DNA from 4 places in the Paenibacillus salivarius genome. Region 1 is predicted to be linked to each of the others. Evidence: a T-box and tRNA genes for the amino acid it is inferred to sense, from the RefSeq annotation. Region 1 holds a T-box; the other regions hold tRNA genes.
The links. The T-box of region 1 lies ahead of argS (arginine--tRNA ligase). A T-box ahead of a tRNA ligase gene usually reads a tRNA of that ligase, here a tRNA-Arg.
Positions count from the first base shown of each region.

Region 1 (5,445 bases):
AGCCAGCGACGTGCTTGAAATCCGTGAGTTGCTGGAACGCAATAATGCGACTCATATTCAGATCATCTCCAAAATCGAGAACCAACAAGGTGTCGACAATTTGGATGAAATCCTGGAAGTTTCCGACGGCCTGATGGTTGCCCGCGGCGACCTTGGCGTGGAAATTCCTGCCGAAGACGTGCCTCTGGTTCAAAAACGCATGATCGAAAAATGTAACCGCGCCGGCAAGCCGGTCATTACGGCTACGCAAATGCTGGATTCGATGCAGCGTAACCCAAGACCTACGCGCGCCGAAGCGAGTGACGTAGCGAACGCGATTTTTGACGGCACGGATGCGATCATGTTGTCCGGGGAAACGGCAGCAGGGAAATATCCTGTCGAATCCGTACTGACCATGTCCCGCATTGCCGAAAAAGCGGAATCCGCGTTGGAATACCATGAAATTTTCCTGAAACAAAGCAATGCTCAACAAACGACCGTTACCGAAGCGATCAGCCAATCGGTGGCTAACTCCGCTCTGGAATTGAACGCGAAAGCGATCATCACTTCCACGGAAACCGGCTATACCGCTCGCATGGTATCCAAATATCGTCCGAAAGCTCCGATCATCGCCGTGACGACCGAAGATCAAACGCTTCGTCGCCTTGCCTTGAACTGGGGCGTGAATCCGGTGAAAGGTCAAGTGGCTACCTCCACGGACGAAATGTTCGATAACGCGATGAAAGGCGGCCTTGATTCCGGTCTCGTCAAAGAAGGCGATCTCGTCGTGATCACTGCAGGTATTCCGCTGGGCCGTTCCGGTTCGACGAACCTGATTAAGATCGGGCAAGTTCGTAAATAATATTTTTAAAGAATATTCTGAAAGCAATGGGGTCCCGGTCACGGGTCCGCCATTGCTTTTTTTCACAGTATAAATAAAGGGTGATTTCTTTGCATATCAGTGAAATGGAGATTAAGCCGAAATATTTCGAATTTGATATGATGGGTATTATATACCACGCCCATTATCTCGGATGGTTTGAAGCCGGGCGAACGAAATTGATCGAGGAACTGGGCTTCAATTACATCGATATGGAACAAGCGGGTTACATATCGCCTGTGCAGGAAATGAACGTGACCTACAAAAAAGGGATTCGTTACGGCGATGAAGTGCTGCTGCGCACCTGGATCAAGAGCAACGGCGGCGTCAAAACCGAATACGGGTACGAGGTGCGGAACGGCGAAGGCGAGCTTTGCGTGGAGGGAACATCCGTCCATTATGTGGTCAGACGGGACGATTTCAAGCCGGTTCAATTCAAAAAGACGTTTCCGGATTGGTACGCGGCTTTCGATCAGGCGAGCAAACTTTGATTCTCGCAAATCAAAACGGTACAATTAAGAGGATGCTGGAGACAAAAGGAGTTATCTTTATGCGTAAATGGATTGCCGTTTTGATTGTTGTGGTACCGATCATCGAATTTTGGGGGTACGTGGAGGTTGCGGAAAGACTGGGCGTCGGTAAAACGATCTTCCTGACTTTGGCCACCTCGATTATCGGCGGATTGATGATGCAGTTTGAGGGGCGCAAAGTGCTGGCGGATGCGAAAGCGCAAATGGTCGGGCAAACGGTTCCTGGCCGGATGATGATCGACGGCATGTGTATATTCGGAGGAGGCATTTTGCTGCTGATCCCGGGGTTTGTGACCGATATTATCGGATTTATCTTGGTATTCCCGTTGACAAGACCCCTCTGCAGGGCGCTCTTGACCAAGTGGATCGGCAAGAAAATCAAGGACGGCACGATCACGTTTTTCAGACGTTGACATTTTGCCCGTTTTTCGTTATAAATGCGTTAAGCCATTTTTTGAGTTTTAGATTTTATTTAATGATTGTTCAAAAAAGTCGGCTTTTCAGCACCGAGAAGGTTGGATGAAGGAGGGAGTGAGGAGCGGAGCGTAGGCAAAACCTACGTGAGCACCGGAGCGACCGACTGAATTCAAGATTCGATGTCGAATAGTCCTTCAGTGCAACTTCGTGATCAAAAGACGAATTTTTGAACTACCTATAAATTCGATGAACGGGGTAGTAGTTTGCGGGTATCCTTTACAGCGAGCCGGGGCGGTGGAAGCCGGTATGGAGCCGTGAATGAATCGGGCCCGGGAGATGGTTGGCCGAACCGGAGGATCAAAGTAGGCTAACCCGGCAACCGGCCGTTATCCGGATGAAAGCGGCCGAATCGTCGGATTCGGCACTTAGAGTGGCACCGCGGGAACTGAAAGTCTCTCGTCTCTTATATGGAGATGGGAGGCTTTTTTGCATTATTTAATTTGAAAGGAGCGTCATATCCATGGAACATTTCAAAAAGACGATCGCGGCGGCCCTTGCGCCGCTGCTTCCCGGAATCGGGGAAGCGGAAATCCGGGAAATGCTGGAGACTCCTCCGGACGATGCGATGGGTGATCTGTCGCTGCCCTGTTTTAAACTGAGCAAAAGGCTGAAGAAATCCCCGGCGGCGATCTCGGATGAACTGGAGAAAGGCCTCAAGGGGACTGAGAACGGCACGGAGATCATTGCACGCACGGGGTCCGTATCCGGTTACTTGAATTTTTATTTGAAGCCGGAAGAGATTTGTCGTCAAGTCATGACCGCGATTCTTGAAAAGGGGGAACGGTTCGGATCTCAAGCTTTGGGTGAAGGCAAGACCGTGGTGATCGACTTTTCCTCGCCGAATATCGCTAAGCCGTTCCATGTCGGACATCTTCGTTCGACCGTGATCGGAAACGCGCTTTACCGCATTTTTTCGTTTCTCGGTTACCGCAGCATCGGCATTAATCATCTCGGGGACTGGGGAACGCAGTTCGGGAAATTGATCACCGCCTATTTACGCTGGGGGGACGAAGGAAAGTTGGCCGAAGGCTCCATCGATGAACTGCTGAATTTGTATGTCCGTTTCCATGAGGAGGCGGAGCAGGATCCCGGTCTGAAAGACGAGGCGAGAGCCTGGTTCGCCAAAATGGAGCAGGGCGATCCCGAAGCGTTGAAGCTGTGGAGAGAATTCGTGGATTTGAGCATGGCGGAGTTTGACAAAATTTACGACTTACTCGGCGTGCGCTTCGATTACGTCACCGGGGAGAGCTTTTATAATGACCGGATCGAACCGGTGGTCCGTACGTTAAGAGAGAAGGAGCTGCTTGTGGAGGACCAGGGAGCATGGCTCGTTCGGTTGGACGAATATGATATGGCACCCGCATTAATGCTGAAGCAGGACGGCAGCTCGCTGTACCATACGCGCGACGTTGCGGCGGCGATTTACCGGAAGGAGACGTATCGTTTTGACAAAGCCGTTTACGTGACGGATTACTCTCAAAGCCTGCATTTTCGCCAGTGGTTCAAGGTCGTGGAATTGATGGGTTATGCGTGGGCGAACGAGCTGGTCCACGTCCCGTTCGGCCGTGTCAGCCTGGAAGGGGCCAGCTTGTCTACCCGCAAAGGGAATGTCGTTAAGCTGGAAGATTTGCTGAATCAGGCGATTCAAAAAATCGAAGCCATCATCGATGAAAAAAATCCGGAGCTGGAGAACAAGCGCGAAGTGGCGAAGCAGGTAGGCGTCGGTGCGGTCATTTTCAATGATTTGAGCGGAAACCGGATCAAGGATATCGATTTTTCCTGGGAGGATGCGCTCAGTTTTGAAGGCGAGACCGGCCCCTATGTTCAATATACGAACGCCCGGGCGTGCAGTTTGCTGGCTAAAGGAGATGAAGCCTTCCGGAAAGAGGCCGGCGTGGAGGAGAAGATGGAACGGGAATTTCATCCGGAATTATGCGGAGAGGATGCTGAGTTCAAGCTGGTCAAGCAGCTGTCCCGGTTCGAAGAAGTCGTCGCTCAGGCCGCGGCAAAGCTTGAACCTTCGCTCATTGCGCGTTACCTCGTGGATACGGCCCAGGCGTTCAACCGGTTTTATCACCATTGCCCGATTTTAGCGGCAGACACCCAAGATTTGCGCGTATTCAGGCTGGCATTAACCCGGTGTACGCAAATTACGCTCCAAAACGGGCTGAAGCTGATCGGCCTTGCGGCACCGGAACGAATATAAAGAAAAGCTGCGGTGATCTTCACCGCAGCTTTCCGTTTATGATGTAATTGCGAAGATCCATGATCACGCCCGCCCGGGCGAGCGCCCCGAAGACGACGAGGGAAACCGGCCCGATGATTAAGCCGAGCACCCCGAACAGCTTCAGGCCGACGAACATGGAGATCAAGGTCGGCAGAGGTTCGAGCCCGACGCTGGTGGCCAGCACCTTCGGCTCGATTAGCTGCCTCGCTACGAGAATGATGCCGTATAAGACCGACAACCCGATGGCAAGGCTCGATTCCCCGGACATAAAGGCGTAAATCAGCCAAGGAACCATAATGGTGCCGACGCCCAGATAAGGCAGCAGATCCACGATTCCGATCAAGAGGGCGTAGGTGAAGGCCGAATCGACTTGCAGGATCAGCAGCCCGACAAGGACGATCAGCGCGGTAATCGATATCATGATGAATTGGGCACGAAGAAACCCGAACAACGCCTTTTGCAAATCGGTCCATACCGCGGCCGCGCTTTTGCGAAACGGCAAAGGGATCAGTCCCGATAAAAAGGACATGTTCCTGTCCCAGCTATTGCTGATAAAAAAAGCCGCCAGCAGGATGACGATCAGGATGAGGCCGACGTTCGGCAGCGAAGTAAGCAGGTTCACGATCCCGGTAAGGAGGCCGCTTAACAGATTGGACAGCGCCGAGCTGATCGTTGACGCCGTATGGTCTATATTTTTGTTGATCGTATTACCGTAGCCGGGATTATCCGCGATAAAGCGGTTGATTTCATTAATAATATTTTGAATGCCTTCGCTTTGCGTCCACTCGACGAACCAATCCCGCCATTTTTCAATGTGAAGGTCCAGCGATTCCGCGAGAATGATCAATTCTTTGACGAGCCGGGTGACGGCCGCCGACAGGATGATGCCTGCGGCACCGACGTAAAAACCGAGAGAAGCCGTGACGGCCAGCCATCTGGGCAGCCTGACGGCGGACTGGAGCAGGCGGACGAGCGGATTCATCCAATAAGCGATCAGCCAGGCGATCAGGAACGGATAGAGAAGCGGCAGCAGCCAATAGAAAGCTAACGCCAGCAAAATCAGGGATGCGCATACCCAGCCGCCGCGAAGCAGACGCTTCGTTAATACATGATCCACTCGGCATTCTCCCTTTCGGACAGGTCTTTTTTCTACCCTATTAAATGGATATCCGATGTATTCCGAAATTGGGAAAATACTTCTAATGCCACAAATGAAGTTTGAATATGTGACTTTTGTCGTTGCGAACGTAAGCGGTTACAAAAAATCTTTTATCACGGTGATAAACCATTTTGATATAAGAGAACGGGCGAATTGGGTTCCCTTGCTTTCTAAAATCCAGTATCATTAAAAT
Region 1 is NZ_CP195592.1:3,889,276-3,894,720, reverse strand. Features, by position in the region: gene pyk (pyruvate kinase) at 1-841, shown strand, start outside; gene ACSFXJ_RS18000 (acyl-CoA thioesterase) at 931-1,350, shown strand; gene ACSFXJ_RS17995 (FxsA family protein) at 1,410-1,802, shown strand; T-box leader at 2,044-2,273, shown strand; gene argS (arginine--tRNA ligase) at 2,327-4,072, shown strand; gene ytvI (sporulation integral membrane protein YtvI) at 4,092-5,210, opposite strand.

Region 2 (5,445 bases), 2.4 Mb from region 1:
TTGGAATCATTCCGATCCGAATCATCTAATCGCAACCTTATACGTCTCAAGCCAGAAATTGACCTGAGTGAGATATGCGAACAATTGCGGGCCGGACATCAGTTGTCCAAACCAGGGCAGGTTGGACGACGATTCCGGGGAGGCTGCAATTTCACGGATCCGGGCAGCATCGATTAGCGGAAGAATCGGCGAGGCCGGATTGTCGAGGATGTCGAGCATCCGGTTTTTGACGGCGTCCAGATAGGCAGGATTATGCGTTTTGGGATAAGGGCTTTTTTTGCGGTACAGTACATCATGAGGCAGAACGCCTTCCAATGCTTTGCGCAAAATGCCTTTTTCCCTGCCGCCGGTCGTTTTGATTTCCCATGGGATATTCCAGACATATTGGACCAGCCGGTGATCGCAATAAGGAACGCGGACTTCAAGCCCTGCCCCCATGCTCATCCGGTCTTTGCGGTCAAGCAGGGTTGGCATGAACCGCGTGATGTTCAAGTACGACATGTTTCTCATTCGCGCCTCTCCGGGCGTTTCGCCTTTGAGATGGGGCACTTCCCCCAGCGCTTCGTTATATCGGTCCGCCACATACTGTTCGGGGGTGATCCACTCGCGAATTTCCGGGGACAGCAGACCGGCACGAAGCCCGGTGGCTACCGACCAAGGGAATGTGCCTGAGCCCAGCAGCTCTTCCCGGTGAAACCACGGGTATCCGCCGAACACCTCGTCCGCGGCTTCTCCTGAAATGGCGACGGTAGCTCCTTTTTTGATTTCCCGGCAAAACAGCAATAGTGACGCGTCGACATCCGCCATTCCGGGCAAGTCGCGGGCCAAGGTCGAGTCTTCGAGCGCGGCGATCAGCTCGGGCGTGTCAAAGGTGATCGGGTGATGCTCCGTGCCGAGCTCCTCCACCATCCGTTTAATCCAGGGGGCGTCCGCTCCCGGCTGGTAGCTGTGCTCCTGAAAATACTTATCGTTATCCGTATAATCCACCGAATACGTATGCACCTGACCCTGCCCGGTCCTGCGGTAATAATCGACCGCCAGGGCGGTAAGGGCGCTTGAATCGAGACCGCCCGACAGCAGGGTGCATACGGGAACGTCGGAAAGCAGCTGGCGCTCCATCGTATCCTGCAGCAGCCGGCGGATCGCCGCGGCGGTTTCGTCGACAGGGTCAAGATGCGGCTCGGCTTCCAGCTTCCAGTAGGTGTAGGATCGAAGCCCTGAGCGATTGAAAATCATCGCGCTGCCTGGCCGCAGTTCCTTCATGTTTCGATATACCCCATGCCCCGGCGTTCTCGCGGGTCCGATCACGAAAATTTCGGCAAGTCCTTCCGGTCCGACAATGGCCTCCACTTTGGGATGCTTCAGGATAGACTTCGGTTCGGAAGCGAAAATAAGCGTCTCCCCGGCTTCGCTGTAGAACAAAGGCTTTACGCCGAGCCGGTCTCTCGCAAAAAACACATGCTCCCTCGCGCTATCCCATACGGCAAAGGCGAAAATGCCGTTTAGCCTGTATACGCAGTCCGGCCCCCATTCCATATAAGCCTGCAGCAGCACTTCCGTATCGCATTGGGTCCGGAAGGTCTTGCCTCTGGTTTGCAGTTCCTTTTTCAGTTCCGGAGCATTGTAAATCTCTCCGTTATAAACAATGGTATATGTGGCCTCGTTCTCCTGAATGATCATCGGTTGGGCCCCGTTCGCGGGATCCATGACACTAAGACGCCGATGACCGAAAGCCACGGGGCCGGATATCCATGTTCCCTGGGCGTCGGGCCCTCTTTTTTCCAGGCAGGAAGTCATCGACACGACCAATTCGAGCTCCGATTCCGTCGACAAATTCCGGTTCCATTCGATAAATCCGGTGATTCCGCACATGTTTGGTTTCTCCTCTCTTTTCCGGGTGAAAAGTAATAACAAATTATGCCCGCCCAAAGCATAAAATGTCTGTCCTAAAAGGAAAACTACAAGCAAATGAGGGACTTTGCCCCAGAATGGGAGGGTTGAATGTGGTAAAAAATACGTACTATGTTTCCTTGCAAGGCCGGTCGTTGCTGGATGATGAAGGTGCATCGAGTTACGAATGGGCCATCCTAGCAACACCGGAAGAAGCTGACATGATAAGTCACATGTTGGAGCAAATTGATGAAAAAGAAGTCAGCACGTTTTTAGCGTACACCTATCCGTGGCCGGATTCCCCGGAGGACGATGTCAATGCAAGTTACCAGAGCAACATTGATGCCCTGTATAAGGAGATATACCGGCTTGGAACCCCGGAAACCCGGGAGCAGCTGGAACGCGGGATGGGTTTCGGAGATGGCGGAGAATAGCGGGAGGAGTTGGGTAGCGGATGTACTATATTAAAGATGCGGCATTTCGGCGAGTAACCGAGCTCGAAGGAACCCCCTGCGCGGAAATTCAGGTACGGCCGGGAGCGGTCGACGATCCGGATCTCTTTGTGTATATTGCCCGTTCGGAGGAGGGGCCCCGCTCGGAATTCGAAATCATCCGCATGATCCGCAGCGATGCCAGCCTTGAGACGGACTGGTTTGATAACAACATGCACCAGGCCACCGCCACCGTCGCCGAGGAGGAATTCTGCAATACAGGGTGGCCGGCTCCCGAAAAACAACGGAAAGAATTCCTTCAACGTCTGCTTGCCCATGAAGGCATTTCCGACCGATTGAACAAGGAACTCTAATTTTCAAAAGATAACCCTTTGAAAAAATCAAAGGATGCGCTATAATAAATAACGCATCCTTTTTTACATAGTTCATTTTCATGTCCCAGTAGCTCAGCTGGATAGAGCAACGGCCTTCTAAGCCGTCGGTCGGGGGTTCGAATCCCTCCTGGGACGTTTTCCGTGCATGCTTCGGGGCCCGTGTCTACGGGCCTCTTTTAGTACTAATCGAATGTTTAAAGCGCTAAAGCGTTTTGTCTCTGGCGTCCAGAGAGGGGTATTTGGACAGCCGATGGACAGCTGAAAGACAATGGGCCATCTTCTTCGGAAGGTGGCTTTTTTGCGTTTGTACAAAGGGCTGCAAAAGGTCCAGCCACCAAGGGCGTGTGGCGAGAAGCAGCAGTTCCAAGATGAAAGAAACCCCTTGACTGGCTCGGGCCATATGTAAAAATACTGAATGTTTATTCATTATCGTGAATAAAGGGGCGCGAGAACCCATGTTCCTATTGCGGAAGAGCGCGGCCTGGGGTGCTCGTCGCCTACTTCCCAGGCTAGCATTGCATAGGGTCTAATAGGGAAGAAAGTCGAAAGGAGTGATCCAAGTGCCAGAAGTCTAGAGTAAAGTTAACTGCACAACCAAATCAAATTAAAGTATAGGAGGAAGATTCAATGAAAAATCAATTTAAGGTTACTTATCGTCAGCAAGTGGGGAAGGTTTATTGGATGCACGAAGAAATCACTCAAGCCGATCAGGTGTTTCCATTGAAAACTAAACTTAGTGGTATGGGTGTTTTGACAGAAAACGATCTGGCCTTTGAAGTGGATTGTCCTGAACTTGAGGAACGCTTGCTTAACAATCGATTTTATGAATTGGATAGTCAAGGAATCCCGGACGAATCTTCTGAAGACTACCCGTTTTATTTGATGCAAGTGCATATTGACGATCAAACCTTTGAGATTGACCCGCAAGAGATCATCCATCACCCGATTTATGAGTTTTACAAGGAACTCCAACGGCATTTCCTAAATCCGAAGGTCATGTTCGATAGGGGGATTATATTTACCGCTACTCTTTACTAAACGAGGGGGAGGCACCCTCTCCCTTTCATTAAAACAAGTCTTTTGTTGACGGATGCCGCTGGTAGTATTCTGTGACCCCCTTGCTCTATGACAACCGAATAGATAACTTCCATGCCTGAAATCCTTGATGGTAAAATATGGATATAAAAACGAGTAATCCATTCAGGAGGTAGACGGGATGAAGGTTAAAGGAATTCTTAAAATGTCCGTAGTTCTCGGTGTCTCAGCTACAACGCTTCGTAAAATGATGCAGCGTGAAGACTTTCCGGTAGATAAATCCGAAGCAGGTTGCTGGGAGTTTGACACTGACGAAGTGTTGCCTTGGTTTAAAAGCCACTACGGATATTTGGAGGGGTTTCAGAATGGAAGTATGGTCACGGCGAGTGGTTTAAAGAAGAAGCTCAAAATAAACCATAAAACGGTTACCCGATGGCTATATGAAGGAATGCCGCACCAAAAGGTTAATCCCAGTTTGGTCGTGATCGACCTAAAAGAAGCGGCAAAGTGGCTAGCAAAACATTCAGAATCGACAAAAATCTACAGTGAACGACTGGAACAGATTATATCCAGCCATGAACACTAAAAACGTACGGTTACAAAAAAAGCGGCCCACGAGGGGCCACTTCAAGGTGATGGACATTCGGTGCTACGAATACCATCGGTGTTGCAATTAGGAGGCGATATTCTGACGCCCCTATTGTAACACCTCCTTGTAGGGCCAACAAGATATATACACAAGGAGGAAACAAGCATGAATAAAGAAGATTTATATGCTCTGGATGAAAATGAACAACATGAACTAGATAACTTTAACATCTGTGACCGGGCAACATTTCAAGCGCTTTTAGATGAGTACGGTGACAAGCTTGATGATGAACGTATAATCAATGCGGTTGTAACCACTGGAAAATGGGATCGTAAAAAAGACCTTAAAACACTTGGAATTATATTTGCTAAATTTAAGGCTAAGCAGGGATTGATCGAGTCTAGTAAAGAGGCAAAAGAGCAAGAGGCAGATCGATTTGTGGATGAAGTCGTTAAAAAAGCTAAAAGAGCATACCATGATCTTCCAACTGGTGTTGTAGAGAGACCTGATGGGTACGAAATTTTAGATATTACTAAAGACGGGCGAGTTATTTCTAGACGATTGACAAACTTTGTATTCAAAAACATTCGCAAAGTACAGATGGATTCGGAAGAAAAAGTGCTTCTCGTTGATATTAAATGCGAAACACAAGCTGTAGGGAAAAACATTATTCTCGATGCGGATAGAACTGTTGAGCGAAAAAAGCTGCTCGCTACGCTCAGAAAGCAGGTTCCTGAAGCTAATATCATTACTACCAAAACAGAAGAAATAGATGAATTGATGACTCACGTAGCTAAGCAAGCTCAGGGAACTGCTATTATTGAGGATTATATGGGAATGTTCTATCACAAAGAAAGTGAAAAATATTATTATGTTGTCAATAAAGTAGGCGGAGGATACACATACATTAAACCCTCCACTATGAACGTTCCAGACAGTGATTTAGTTCTAATCAAGGGTCGTCGGCATGAATCCAACCAAGTGTCTGTACGAAACGTACTGTCTGACACATCTTGGTACAATGCAGCAACGGAACTCCTTTCCATCGTTCCTGCTTCATTGAAGAATCATAAGTCCCTGCTTATGCTCTCTTGGTTCTTTGCTG
Region 2 is NZ_CP195592.1:1,450,734-1,456,178, forward strand. Features, by position in the region: gene asnB (asparagine synthase (glutamine-hydrolyzing)) at 22-1,872, opposite strand; gene ACSFXJ_RS06450 (hypothetical protein) at 2,004-2,324, shown strand; gene ACSFXJ_RS06455 (hypothetical protein) at 2,345-2,695, shown strand; tRNA gene ACSFXJ_RS06460 (tRNA-Arg) at 2,778-2,851, shown strand; gene ACSFXJ_RS06465 (hypothetical protein) at 3,344-3,754, shown strand; gene ACSFXJ_RS06470 (hypothetical protein) at 3,933-4,337, shown strand; gene ACSFXJ_RS06475 (hypothetical protein) at 4,506-5,445, shown strand, end outside.
Region 2: it encodes a tRNA-Arg, which carries the amino acid that the T-box ahead of argS (arginine--tRNA ligase) is inferred to sense. The anticodon was not compared.

Region 3 (5,445 bases), 2.0 Mb from region 1:
TTGAACTACCATTTTATCTAATGGAACTCTTTTTATCTAAAACGGTGTGTGTGAATGTCGAATCAATAAAAATTCATGAACCAAAGAGGAGTCCTCGTTGAAGGTATCTCCTCTTTGGTCTTGTTATCAAGGATCTGTTAATTACTTAACTTTTTTTGCGAAGTATTCCAAAGTACGAACCAATTGAGCGGTGTAGGACATTTCGTTGTCATACCAAGCAACGGTTTTAACCAGTTGTTTGTCGCCAACAGTCAATACTTTCGTTTGCGTAGCGTCGAACAGGGAACCGAAAGTCATTCCTTTGATGTCCGAAGATACGATTTCGTCTTCTGTGTAGCCATAAGTTTCTGGGTCGGAAGCGGCTTTCATAGCTTCGTTGATTTCAGCTGCAGTTACGTTCTTCTCAAGAACAGTAACGAGCTCAGTCAGGGAACCTGTTGCAACTGGAACGCGTTGAGCCGCGCCGTCCAATTTGCCTTGCAGTTCAGGGATAACCAGACCGATTGCTTTTGCAGCACCAGTCGTGTTAGGGATGATGTTTTCGGCAGCGGCACGGGCACGACGGAAGTCGCCTTTCGCATGAGGAGCGTCAAGCGTGTTTTGGTCGCCAGTGTAAGCATGGATCGTAGTCATCAAGCCTTCAACGATACCGAATTTGTCTTGAAGCGTTTTAGCCATAGGAGCCAAGCAGTTCGTTGTGCAAGAAGCACCGGAAATAACCGTTTCCGAACCGTCAAGGATTTCATGGTTAACGTTGTAAACGATAGTTTTCATATCGCCTGTAGCAGGTGCGGAGATAACGACTTTTTTAGCTCCGCCTTTCAGGTGAAGCTCAGCTTTTTCTTTAGTCGTGAAGAAGCCTGTGCACTCGAGCACGATGTCTACGCCAAGCTCGCCCCAAGGCAATTCTTCAGGGTTACGGTTAGCAAGTACTTTAACTTCTTTGCCGTTTACTTTGAAGAAGCCGTCATGAACTTCAACTTCGCCGTCGAACTTGCCTTGCGTCGTGTCATATTTCAACAGGTGCGCCAACATTTTGGCGTCTGTCAGGTCGTTGATTGCTACAACTTCAATGCCTTCCACGTTTTGAATACGGCGGAAAGCCAAGCGTCCGATACGTCCAAATCCGTTAATACCAACTTTTACACTCATGAAAAGATCCTCCCAGTGTTCAATTTTTTTTATTATTCAAGACAGGCTGATTAACCCGTCATGAGTAAACATAATTTCATTATTCCCCGCGAAAAAGAAACCCGCTATTCCGCCGCGCGGCCCGAACGAAGTTCGATTTCCTTCACGATTTCCTCGGCTGCGGCTTCGTCCGTGACCAGAATATCTTCCTGTCCGAACTGCAGCACCGCGTGAATCGCCTTCGCCTTGCTCTTGCCGCCCGCGATCGCGATGACGGTTTCCGTCCTCCGGATGTCTTCCAGCCGAAGGCCCAGGGTCAGCATTTTATGAACCACAATGCCGTCTTTGTCAAAATAGTACCCGTAAGACTCGGCAAGCGCGCCTTCCTTCTTTAACTCCTGGAGCATTTCTTCCCCAAGCTTGCGCCGTCTTGCCATCTCCATAGCATCCCCGATTCCGTGCACAATCACCCGCGCTTGGCGGATCATTCCTACGATATCATGGATGTTCGGATCGTTAACGAGCGATTCGTAGGCTTCCTTTCCGAGCAAATCGGGAACGTGCAGCAGGCGATAACCCGCTCCGACCCGCTTCGCCATATTGGAAGCTATCGTATTCGCTTGAATCTCCAAGCTCTCGCCAAGTCCGCCCCGTGCGGGAACGAACCAACTATGCTTCAGCGAGACGCTCGCCGGCGGATTCAATTGTTCCGCAACCTCGGCAATTGTCGATCCTCCGGTTACGGCTACAACGTCGTCGCCATTCATCACCCCAAGCAGCGCCTTGGCTCCTGCCCGGCCGAGTTCCTTCTTGGCCAGCGGTGAAGCTTCACTGTCACCGGGTACGATCACCACTTTGCGAAGCCCGAATGCCGTGCGGATTCTCTCTTCCAGATTGGACAATCCGAAGATTTCATTCACGATCGGCTCCAGCTCTTCCAGCAGTTTTCTGCCCGAATCACTGATTCTCATGCCTATATTCTCGATTTCAATCAGGCCCTGAGCCTTCAGGAGATCCGTCTCGGCCCGCAACACTCGTTCCGTCATGTTTAGTGACACCGCCAGAGTTCTGCGGCCGATTACGCCCGACAACAAGATCTGGTGAAGAATGGTGTACCGTTTCTTGAGAATTTCCATGAGATCAGGAAGAAGCTGCTTTTGCATTTCCAAAATCGTTCGCATGCTTTCCACTCCTGCAAGCTTCGTCTTCTCTCTCCTTCTCCTTGGCCTTAAAACGTCCCGGGTTAACTTTTTAAGTCCCACTGTTATTTTAACCAATTTCTACACCTGTTGCAAGCCTGACGTCCGTATAATTTACCAAGTGTTTTCTACTTATGCATGCCCCAAATCGTAGAGGCTTAATCGTTTCGGCCGATAACAAAAAAAGGCCCCCGATTGATGTAAAATAGACGACGATCGACCATCTATCCTCAGCAACAGTAGACTCCCATATCATTAACCGCATCCCTCCAAAAAGAACCATTCATTTTTTTGGGATCGTCGCTTGCTTTTTATGTCGGGATATCATATAATCATTTTTGCTACGCTAAACGAATGACTGATATGCGCCCGTGGTCCAATGGATATGACGTAGGCCTCCGGAGCCTGAGATCGAGGTTCGATTCCTCGCGGGCGCGCCATTTAACTTTATGAAATCGAATGTCCGTCCTGAAACGGACTTTTTTATTACACTGGGTTTGACCTTCTTTGACTTTTTGTTTAAAATTGTTTATCATGAGGTTAATATTCATCGATTCCGTCAATTCTTAAAATGCGGGTTTAAAAAGGATGGCTTTTTTAAACAACCTTTTAAGTTGATTGAACCGATTGTGAGTGCAAGCATCGATCCAATATATAAGGAGGTTTTATCGGTGAGTTATATTCCTATGGTTGTAGAACAAAGTAACCGCGGAGAACGCGCCTACGACATTTACTCCAGATTGCTGAAAGACCGCATCATTTTCCTCGGTTCCCAAGTCAATGACGTCGTCGCAAACTCCATCATTGCGCAAATGCTGTTCCTTGATGCGGAAGATCCGGGCAAAGATATTCATTTGTACATCAACAGCCCAGGCGGTTCCATTACGGCCGGTATGGCTATCTTTGATACGATGCAATTCATCAAATCCGATGTCTCCACGATCTGCGTGGGCCTTGCGGCTTCCATGGGTGCTTTCCTGTTGAACGCCGGCGCTCCGGGCAAACGCTTTGCCCTTCCGAACAGCGAGATCATGATTCACCAGCCGCTGGGCGGAGCGGAAGGCCAAGCTACGGACATCGAAATCCGCGCACGCCGCATTCTGAAAATGCGCGACAAGCTGAACAAAATTTTGGCCGAGCGCACGGGCCAACCGCTGGAACGTATCGAAAAGGATACCGACCGCGACTACTTCATGAGCGCCGCGGAAGCGAAGGAATACGGACTGATCGACCGTGTTATCGAGAAAGTAACGCCTCAAGGCGTGTAATAAACAACAAAAAGGCTGCCTGTCGAGCTTTACGCTCGGCGGACAGCCTTTTTTTGTTGCGCTAACGGAACCTACAGCCGTTATTTCTTCAAAAACACCGGCTTTCGGAACTTAACGGAACCCACAGCCCTTATTCCCCTCAATCAGCACCATTACTGAGCTGAAGAAGGCAAATAAGAGCTTATAGATCCGTTAGATGTTCGAAATGTGGAATTCGGAGCAAATAACGTCTCCCAGTTCCGTTAAGCAGCAAACACAAAGTTACCTCTTGACTCCCAGCTCCGAAAACGAAAAGTAGAACTCCGGGAATCCGAATACATAAGGCAAGTAGTCATACAGTTGGAAAAAGATGACCACCCCGTCATTCTTCAGATAGAAGTCGGGATTGTTGCCGATCGTTTTAAAGCCGCCGAAATACCCTTCCGTTTGCTGCAGCTGCTTCGCGATCGAAGGATCGACAATATTGCGGAAGTCGGGATTCGCGCGGAGCACCTCGTCCAACGTCAGCAGTTTGCCATCGCTCAGGCGGAACGTCAGCCCTTCCCTGAAGCTGATGCCGTGCGCCCCTCCGGTATACGCGTAGGTCTGCTCCAAGATGCTCAGCAGCCCTTCGCGGTTGAAGGTAACCGTATAGTTGCCGAGAAACTCGTAAGGGGCTCCGCTCGGAGAGGGGAGAGCATTCTGCGCTTCCTTCAGCGACTTTTTCACAAAAGCCTCGGCTCTGGATTGCAGCTCCGCATTGATCTTGCGCCCCGCTTCTTTGCTGCGCAAGCCGCTGACCTGCGGATACTCGACTTTAATCGAAGCTCCGGGAAGGGACTTCTCCATCGTTCGGGTTTCGATCTTGATATTGTTCAATCGATGCGGTACGAGGTTCAGCGTATTTTTCGTCTTATCCCAATCCGAGGTGTAGCCTAGATGGTTCGTCAGCACATCTGCGGATACATACGGTTTCCCTTCAACGACCTTCCATGCGTAAGGGAGCACCTGTGTACTTCCGTCCACGACGGCTTTTGCGCCAATGTCGGACGGTGTCAGCTGAACGACGACATTTTGACGTTTTAGCGTATATGTGTTTGTCCGCTCATCGTACTTTACCGGGATGTTCAAACCTTTGCGAATCAGCTCCAGCGGCACCAAAACGCCCTCTTCCCCTTGCAGCCCTTCCTGCTTCAACGGCTTTCCTTTCACCGTCACCTTAACCGGTCGGTTGCTCTGGGGGGCCGTCACGGCCCAATCGGAGGCGGAGGCTTCGGCAGTTGCCGAACCGGTTCCGACTGCAGCCCCCGGGAGCAGCAGGAGCGCCGCCAACAGGGTCTTACCTATTTGAAAGAGCACTTTTTTCATTCTCATCGTCACCTCTTCATGGAGTTAACCCAATTATGCCCGGAACGATGAAAATCATGCTATGCCTTTATCGGTTAAGGTTTCGGTTTGACGTCCTTGCGGATTTCCCCTTCGATCGGGGCGATGGACGGATATTGACCGTCGCTGTAATTCGTGTCCGAAATCCTTCCCAATTCCTTAACCTCCCCATTCTCAGCGATGACCCCGTACATCACCAAACCGGCCATCCAGTTGTCGGCGAAATAGTAAGACTCGCCAAAAGCCTTCGGAGGCGTCCCGGCTTCCGCCTTATCGCCAAGCGAATCCTTCTGCCATTTTACGATCCAAAGCCCTTCCTCGTTGACTTCTCCGTACCACTCCATGCCTTTGTGTTCCCTGAAGGAACGCAGCGCTTCCCCTTTAGGGAATGTATATGAGGTCGTAAAGCCTTCCCCGGTTACCGGCAGCGGCTCCGAACCCCGGTTGAACACCGGCTCTAAACCGGTGACCACCTCCCGGGC
Region 3 is NZ_CP195592.1:206,234-211,678, reverse strand. Features, by position in the region: gene gap (type I glyceraldehyde-3-phosphate dehydrogenase) at 142-1,152, opposite strand; gene ACSFXJ_RS01030 (sugar-binding transcriptional regulator) at 1,257-2,312, opposite strand; tRNA gene ACSFXJ_RS01025 (tRNA-Arg) at 2,696-2,770, shown strand; gene clpP (ATP-dependent Clp endopeptidase proteolytic subunit ClpP) at 3,002-3,598, shown strand; gene ACSFXJ_RS01015 (PdaC/SigV domain-containing protein) at 3,860-4,951, opposite strand; gene ACSFXJ_RS01010 (copper amine oxidase N-terminal domain-containing protein) at 5,020-5,445, opposite strand, start outside.
Region 3: it encodes a tRNA-Arg, which carries the amino acid that the T-box ahead of argS (arginine--tRNA ligase) is inferred to sense. The anticodon was not compared.

Region 4 (5,445 bases), 2.4 Mb from region 1:
TCTCTCAAGCTGCCAAGCGAACCGTTAGCCGCAAGGATGTTGCGGATTTCTTCAGGGCTGCGTTTGTAAGCTTCAGCCATATCCTGAAGCTCCTTGTTGATTTCTTCTTCGGTAGCTTCAATCTTTTCGGCTTTGGCGATTTGCTCCAGAACCAGATTGTTGCGAACGCGTTTCTCTGCATCGTCCTTCATTTGACCTTGCAGATCTTCAATCGTTTGACCGGAGAATCCGAGGAACATTTCCAGGTTCATCCCTTGTGCGCGAAGACGGTTGTCGAAATCGCGAACCATGTTTTGAACTTCGCTTTGCACCATCGCTTCAGGAATTTCAACTTCCGCGTTCTCACCGACTTTGTCTACGAGAACCCCTTCGCGAGCTGCTTCAGCTTCTCTCTCCTTGCGGGATTGCAGCTGTTTCTTCAGGTCTTCTTTATACTCGTCCAACGTATCGAATTCACTTACGTCTTTAGCAAACTCGTCATCCAGCTCAGGAAGCTGTTTGCGTTTGATTTCGTGAACTTTTACTTTGAAAACGGCTTCTTTGCCGGCCAGTTCTTCCGCATGGTATGTTTCAGGGAACGTTACGTTTACGTCCTTGAAGTCACCGGTAGCCATTCCGACAACCTGCTCTTCGAACCCGGGAATGAAGGTGTTGCTGCCCAGTTCCAAGGAATAACGCTCTGCTTTACCGCCTTCGAAAGGAACGCCGTCAACGGATCCGTCAAAATCGAGAACGACGGTGTCACCGTTTTGAGCCGCTTCTTCGTCGATAACGATAAGCTCGGCATGACGTTCTTGCATGCGCGTAAGCTCTTCGTTCAGTTCTTCTTCGGTAACAGCGATATCGGCGGCAGGAACTTCGATTCCTTTGTAATCGCCAAGTTGGACTTCCGGCTTCACGGTTACTTTTGCTTTGAATTTGAAAGGTTGTCCCTTAGCAAATTGCTCAACGTCCACTTCCGGGCGATCTACCGGGAAAATATCAGTTTGATCAACCGCTTCGGTATAAACTTCAGGAAGCAAAATATCGATGGCGTCTTGGTACAGGCTCTCCACGCCGAACCGGGATTCGAAAATCGCCCGAGGTACTTTACCTTTGCGGAAACCAGGTACGTTTACTTTTTTAACCACTTTGTTAAAAGCTTTATCCAGTGCAGCGGCTACACGTTCCGCTTCCACTTCGACCTCGAGAACGCCGAGGTTCTTCTCTATTTTTTCCCAAGTTGCTTTCATTTTATGCCTTCCCCTCCAAATTTCACATATACTCTTAAATACTGAAACCGAATCGCGATAAAGCAGCTATCCAGGTTCCAGTATAGCTGTCCTTATTCCACGTTCAGAATAACCACTACATTATAAACAACAATACATCTTTTTACAAGAGCTTTAACCTTTCAGCCCTAATGACACAAATTGGCGCATCGTCCGGCAAGCCTGCTCGTATCTCAGCCTAAGGTGATCCGTAACCCCGTACAGACCGCGTATTTCCTCGTCATTCAAACCTCCGGGAAGGCTTTCGGCAACCATTTGATGCAGCGCCGCCGCCCAGATATCGATAACGGCATCCTCATCCCCAAGCAGCGAGCGATAGTCTTTCGTTCCGTAAATCGCCATAATAAATCCGCCCCAAAGCTCCTGGGCAAAATAAAAAAGTGTCGGGTCATGAACCTGGGTCTGATCGCCGACACGCTCAAGCACAGCCTGAATGGGCCCCGGAAAATCTTCCGGTTTGAGCGGAACCGTTTCAATCTCAATTTCCACGTACTCTCCGAGTCGAAATAAGGCGATTGCTCCGTGCGTGCCTCTTCGCTTTAGCGTTTGGAGAACCCGGTATTGGAGAAGCGGGTGCAATTCTTTGCGGCTCAGCCAAGCAATCAATTCTTCGTCGACCTCAGGCCGATCTAAATACGTGAGCTGCTCCAACGCAAGAAAAGTCTGTTCCGAAACGGGCTTGTCCGTCACCGTTCGAATCAGCCTTTCGGCATAATGTTCATCCTCGGCCAGCTTCGCCTCCAAATGCTGCCTGGCCATCGCTTCCTCTTCGTACTCGTCATCCCCGTCGCTTTCCGCAGCGTTCTTCTGCAGCATCGGAAACGCATCGTTCAGCCAATTAAGGAGCGCCTGCCATTCATCATAGAGTCTCGGATCCTGACCTTGGCATTGCAGCAAAAACTCGAGCAGATCCACCGCTTCTCCGTATCGCTCCGTCTCCAGCATTCGAGTCAGCTCAATTTGATAAAAATCCAATGTTTTCGGAAATAAAACAATGTTGTCCTTCTCGTTGTTCCGAGTATCGCTGATATAAGGCACCTCCTTTCAACCGGTCTAATTACCTGAGATTATAGCATAGAGATTATTGTTGGCAAAAATCGGCCCCCGTCCCCGGCAAACTTTTCAAATACCTCTTGCGCTTCCTAACTCGCTGTGGTACACTATTTTCTGCTTCTGTTTTTCTTATGTCCCAGTAGCTCAGCTGGATAGAGCAACGGCCTTCTAAGCCGTCGGTCGGGGGTTCGAATCCCTCCTGGGACGTATAGAAAGAGCCAGTTCAAAAGAACTGGCTCTTTTTGTGTCCAGGGATGAGAACCCCCGTGGGGGTTCGTCGGAGTGAGGCGGTCCCCGTGGTGGACTGACGAACGGAGTCTCGCGCCGGAGCGCGAGTATCCCTCCTGGGACGTATAAAATGAGCCCGTTCAAAAGAACTGGCTTTTTCTACGTCCAGGGACGAGAACCCCCGTGGGGGTTCGTCGGAGTGAGGCGGTCCCCGTGGTGGACCGGCGAACGGAGTCTCGCGCCGATGCGCGAGTATCCCTCCTGGGACGTTTCTTCTATACAAATGGCTCCTACATGTAGGAGCCATTTGTCGTTTTAGTAGAATAACCCCCGTAAAGGCTTCGGCGAAGCTAGGCGGTCTAACGTAATGTCCATTTTGCATGTCTTTTGCTGCATTTCGTGAAAAATGGAGAGTTTTCGCACAAATTGACGAAGATCGGAGTTTTTAAATACTTAAAATAATGTTTGCAGTTATCCGTTCTTCCCTCCATCGGCAAGCGGAGCCCGCACACAAATTACTATTCGGCATTACCCCCGACCGGAAAGACTCTCGATCGCACGGCTCAAAATAGAGCAGGAATGATCGAACTTTTGCTGTTCCTCCGGAGTCAGGTTGAGCTCGAGGACTTCCAGGATGCCGCCCCCGCCTATGATCGCGGGGACCCCGGCACAAACCTCGCTCTTTCCGTACTCTCCTTCGAGGATGACGGAAATGGCGATAATTTTGTGGTCGTCGTTCAAGATCGAGCGGACGATATATGCGAGCGCGTTGCCGATTCCGAATTGGGTATTGCCTTTCCGGGTAAAAATCTCCCAGCCCGCATCCTTGGTTTTTCGCTCGATTTCCTTCAAATCAACATCCTTGAACCGCTCCTTGTGCTGATCCAAAATATGCAATAGCGGCTTCCCGCCGATGGTTACGTGGGACCAGGCAACGAATTGGGACTCTCCGTGCTCCCCGAGCGCATACCCGTTTACGCTGCGCGGATCGATCGAAAAAACGTCGGACAACAATGTTTTTAACCGAGCCGAATCAAGCGAGGTCCCCGTCCCGATAACCCGGTGACGAGGAAAACCGGAAACCTTTTTTACGATATAAGTAACGATATCCACCGGATTCGCGGCCACGACAAACACGCCGTCAAAACCGCTAGCCATGATTCTTCCCACAATCTCGGTCGTGATTTTTTCCGCTTCCTCAAGCACGTCGAGCCGGGTTTGGCCCTCTTTCGGATTGGCCCCGGCGGTGATCACGACCACGTCGGCGTCGCCGCAATCCTCCAGGCTCCCGGCATAGACTTTCGTCCGGCTTGCGGTAAAATCCATGCAATGCGACAAGTCCAAAGCCTGCGCCACCGCCCGGTCAAAGGTACGGTCAATCATCATGATTTCATCGCAAACCGATTGGTTGATCATGGAATACGCACATGCCGCCCCCACCAGACCCGAACCGACAATCGTAACTTTTCTAGACGTTCTGGCCATCCTGCCCCGCCTCCATTTATCCTTTTGGTCAAATCTCTCTTTTCCGCGTCTGAACTGCGCTTTTTTCGATTATAACCGATTCATCATGTACATAATCCGCGAATTTTATCATAGAAAAAGACATGCCGTTGAAACGAATTTTTAAAAAATCTCATAAAATTGTCCTCATGCGGCTCAATGGGATAAAATCAGAAATAATCGCTTTAATTTTTTGAAGGAGGTTGGTTAATAAATGACAATATACGATTTCAGCGTCAAAACCATCGATGGAAAGGATACTACTTTAGCGCCTTATAAAGGCCAGGTCCTGCTTATCGTCAACACGGCCAGCGCCTGCGGCTTAACCCCCCATTACAAAGGGCTCCAGCACCTGTACAGCACGTATAAGGACAGCGGGTTCGCCGTGCTTGGTTTCCCTTGCAACCAATTTGCCGGGCAGGAACCCGGCACTGAGGAGGAGATCAAGAGCTTCTGCGAGCTAAACTACCAGGTAACCTTCCCGATGTTCAGCAAAATCGATGTTAAAGGCGAAAACGCCCATCCGCTCTACAAGTATCTCGTGGACAATACGCCGGCCCCATATCATACGGGCGATATTGAATGGAACTTCGTGAAATTCCTGATCGACCGCGAAGGGCGGATCGTGAAACAATACAGTGCCCGGACGGAGCCCGAGGAACTGGAATCGGATATCAAACAGTTGCTCGCATAATCCCGGAAAGTCGCAAGCCAAAGCTTGCGGCTCTTTTTTTGCATATCGCAATTTCTGAGATTCACTGCTCAAACGTCACAAAATCTGTTAAAATCAAAATATTGTGTAAAAGGAGGTTAACTTGCATAGATGAAAACACGGAGAACGGAACCGTTTCGATACACGATGAAACCTCCCATGGATTGTTGGATTGAAATCACATCCATTAATAACATGCCCGTAACCAGCAAACTCGCCGAGGCCGAATTGATCGACATCAGCAAATCCGGATGCCGGATCCGGACGCCGCTGGATCTTCACTCCGCCGATCATACCATCGGGGTAGCCATGCATATTCAACTTAGCGATGAAAAATATACGTTCCCCGGACACGTTCGCTGGCAGAAAGCTCAGGGAGACGATTTGTTCCATTACGGGTTATCCCTGATGCTGACCAACGATGAAAAAGAGCGGCTCAACATCGAACTCCGCGCCCTGGCGGCCGCCCGCAGAATCGTCGTATTCTAGGCGGTCGTGACGCGAACTCTTGATCTTTCAAATGGATATGATATAATATTTAAGTCGCTAAACGCGGGTGTAGTTCAATGGTAGAATGCCAGCTTCCCAAGCTTGAGGCGAGGGTTCGATTCCCTTCACCCGCTCCATACATATTCAAAGCCCTTTGGAATCCAAAGGGCTTTTCTTGTACACAATCTC
Region 4 is NZ_CP195592.1:1,477,286-1,482,730, reverse strand. Features, by position in the region: gene tig (trigger factor) at 1-1,232, opposite strand, end outside; gene ACSFXJ_RS06575 (hypothetical protein) at 1,386-2,309, opposite strand; tRNA gene ACSFXJ_RS06570 (tRNA-Arg) at 2,458-2,531, shown strand; gene ACSFXJ_RS06565 (L-lactate dehydrogenase) at 3,081-4,037, opposite strand; gene ACSFXJ_RS06560 (glutathione peroxidase) at 4,270-4,749, shown strand; gene ACSFXJ_RS06555 (PilZ domain-containing protein) at 4,879-5,256, shown strand; tRNA gene ACSFXJ_RS06550 (tRNA-Gly) at 5,320-5,393, shown strand.
Region 4: it encodes a tRNA-Arg, which carries the amino acid that the T-box ahead of argS (arginine--tRNA ligase) is inferred to sense. The anticodon was not compared.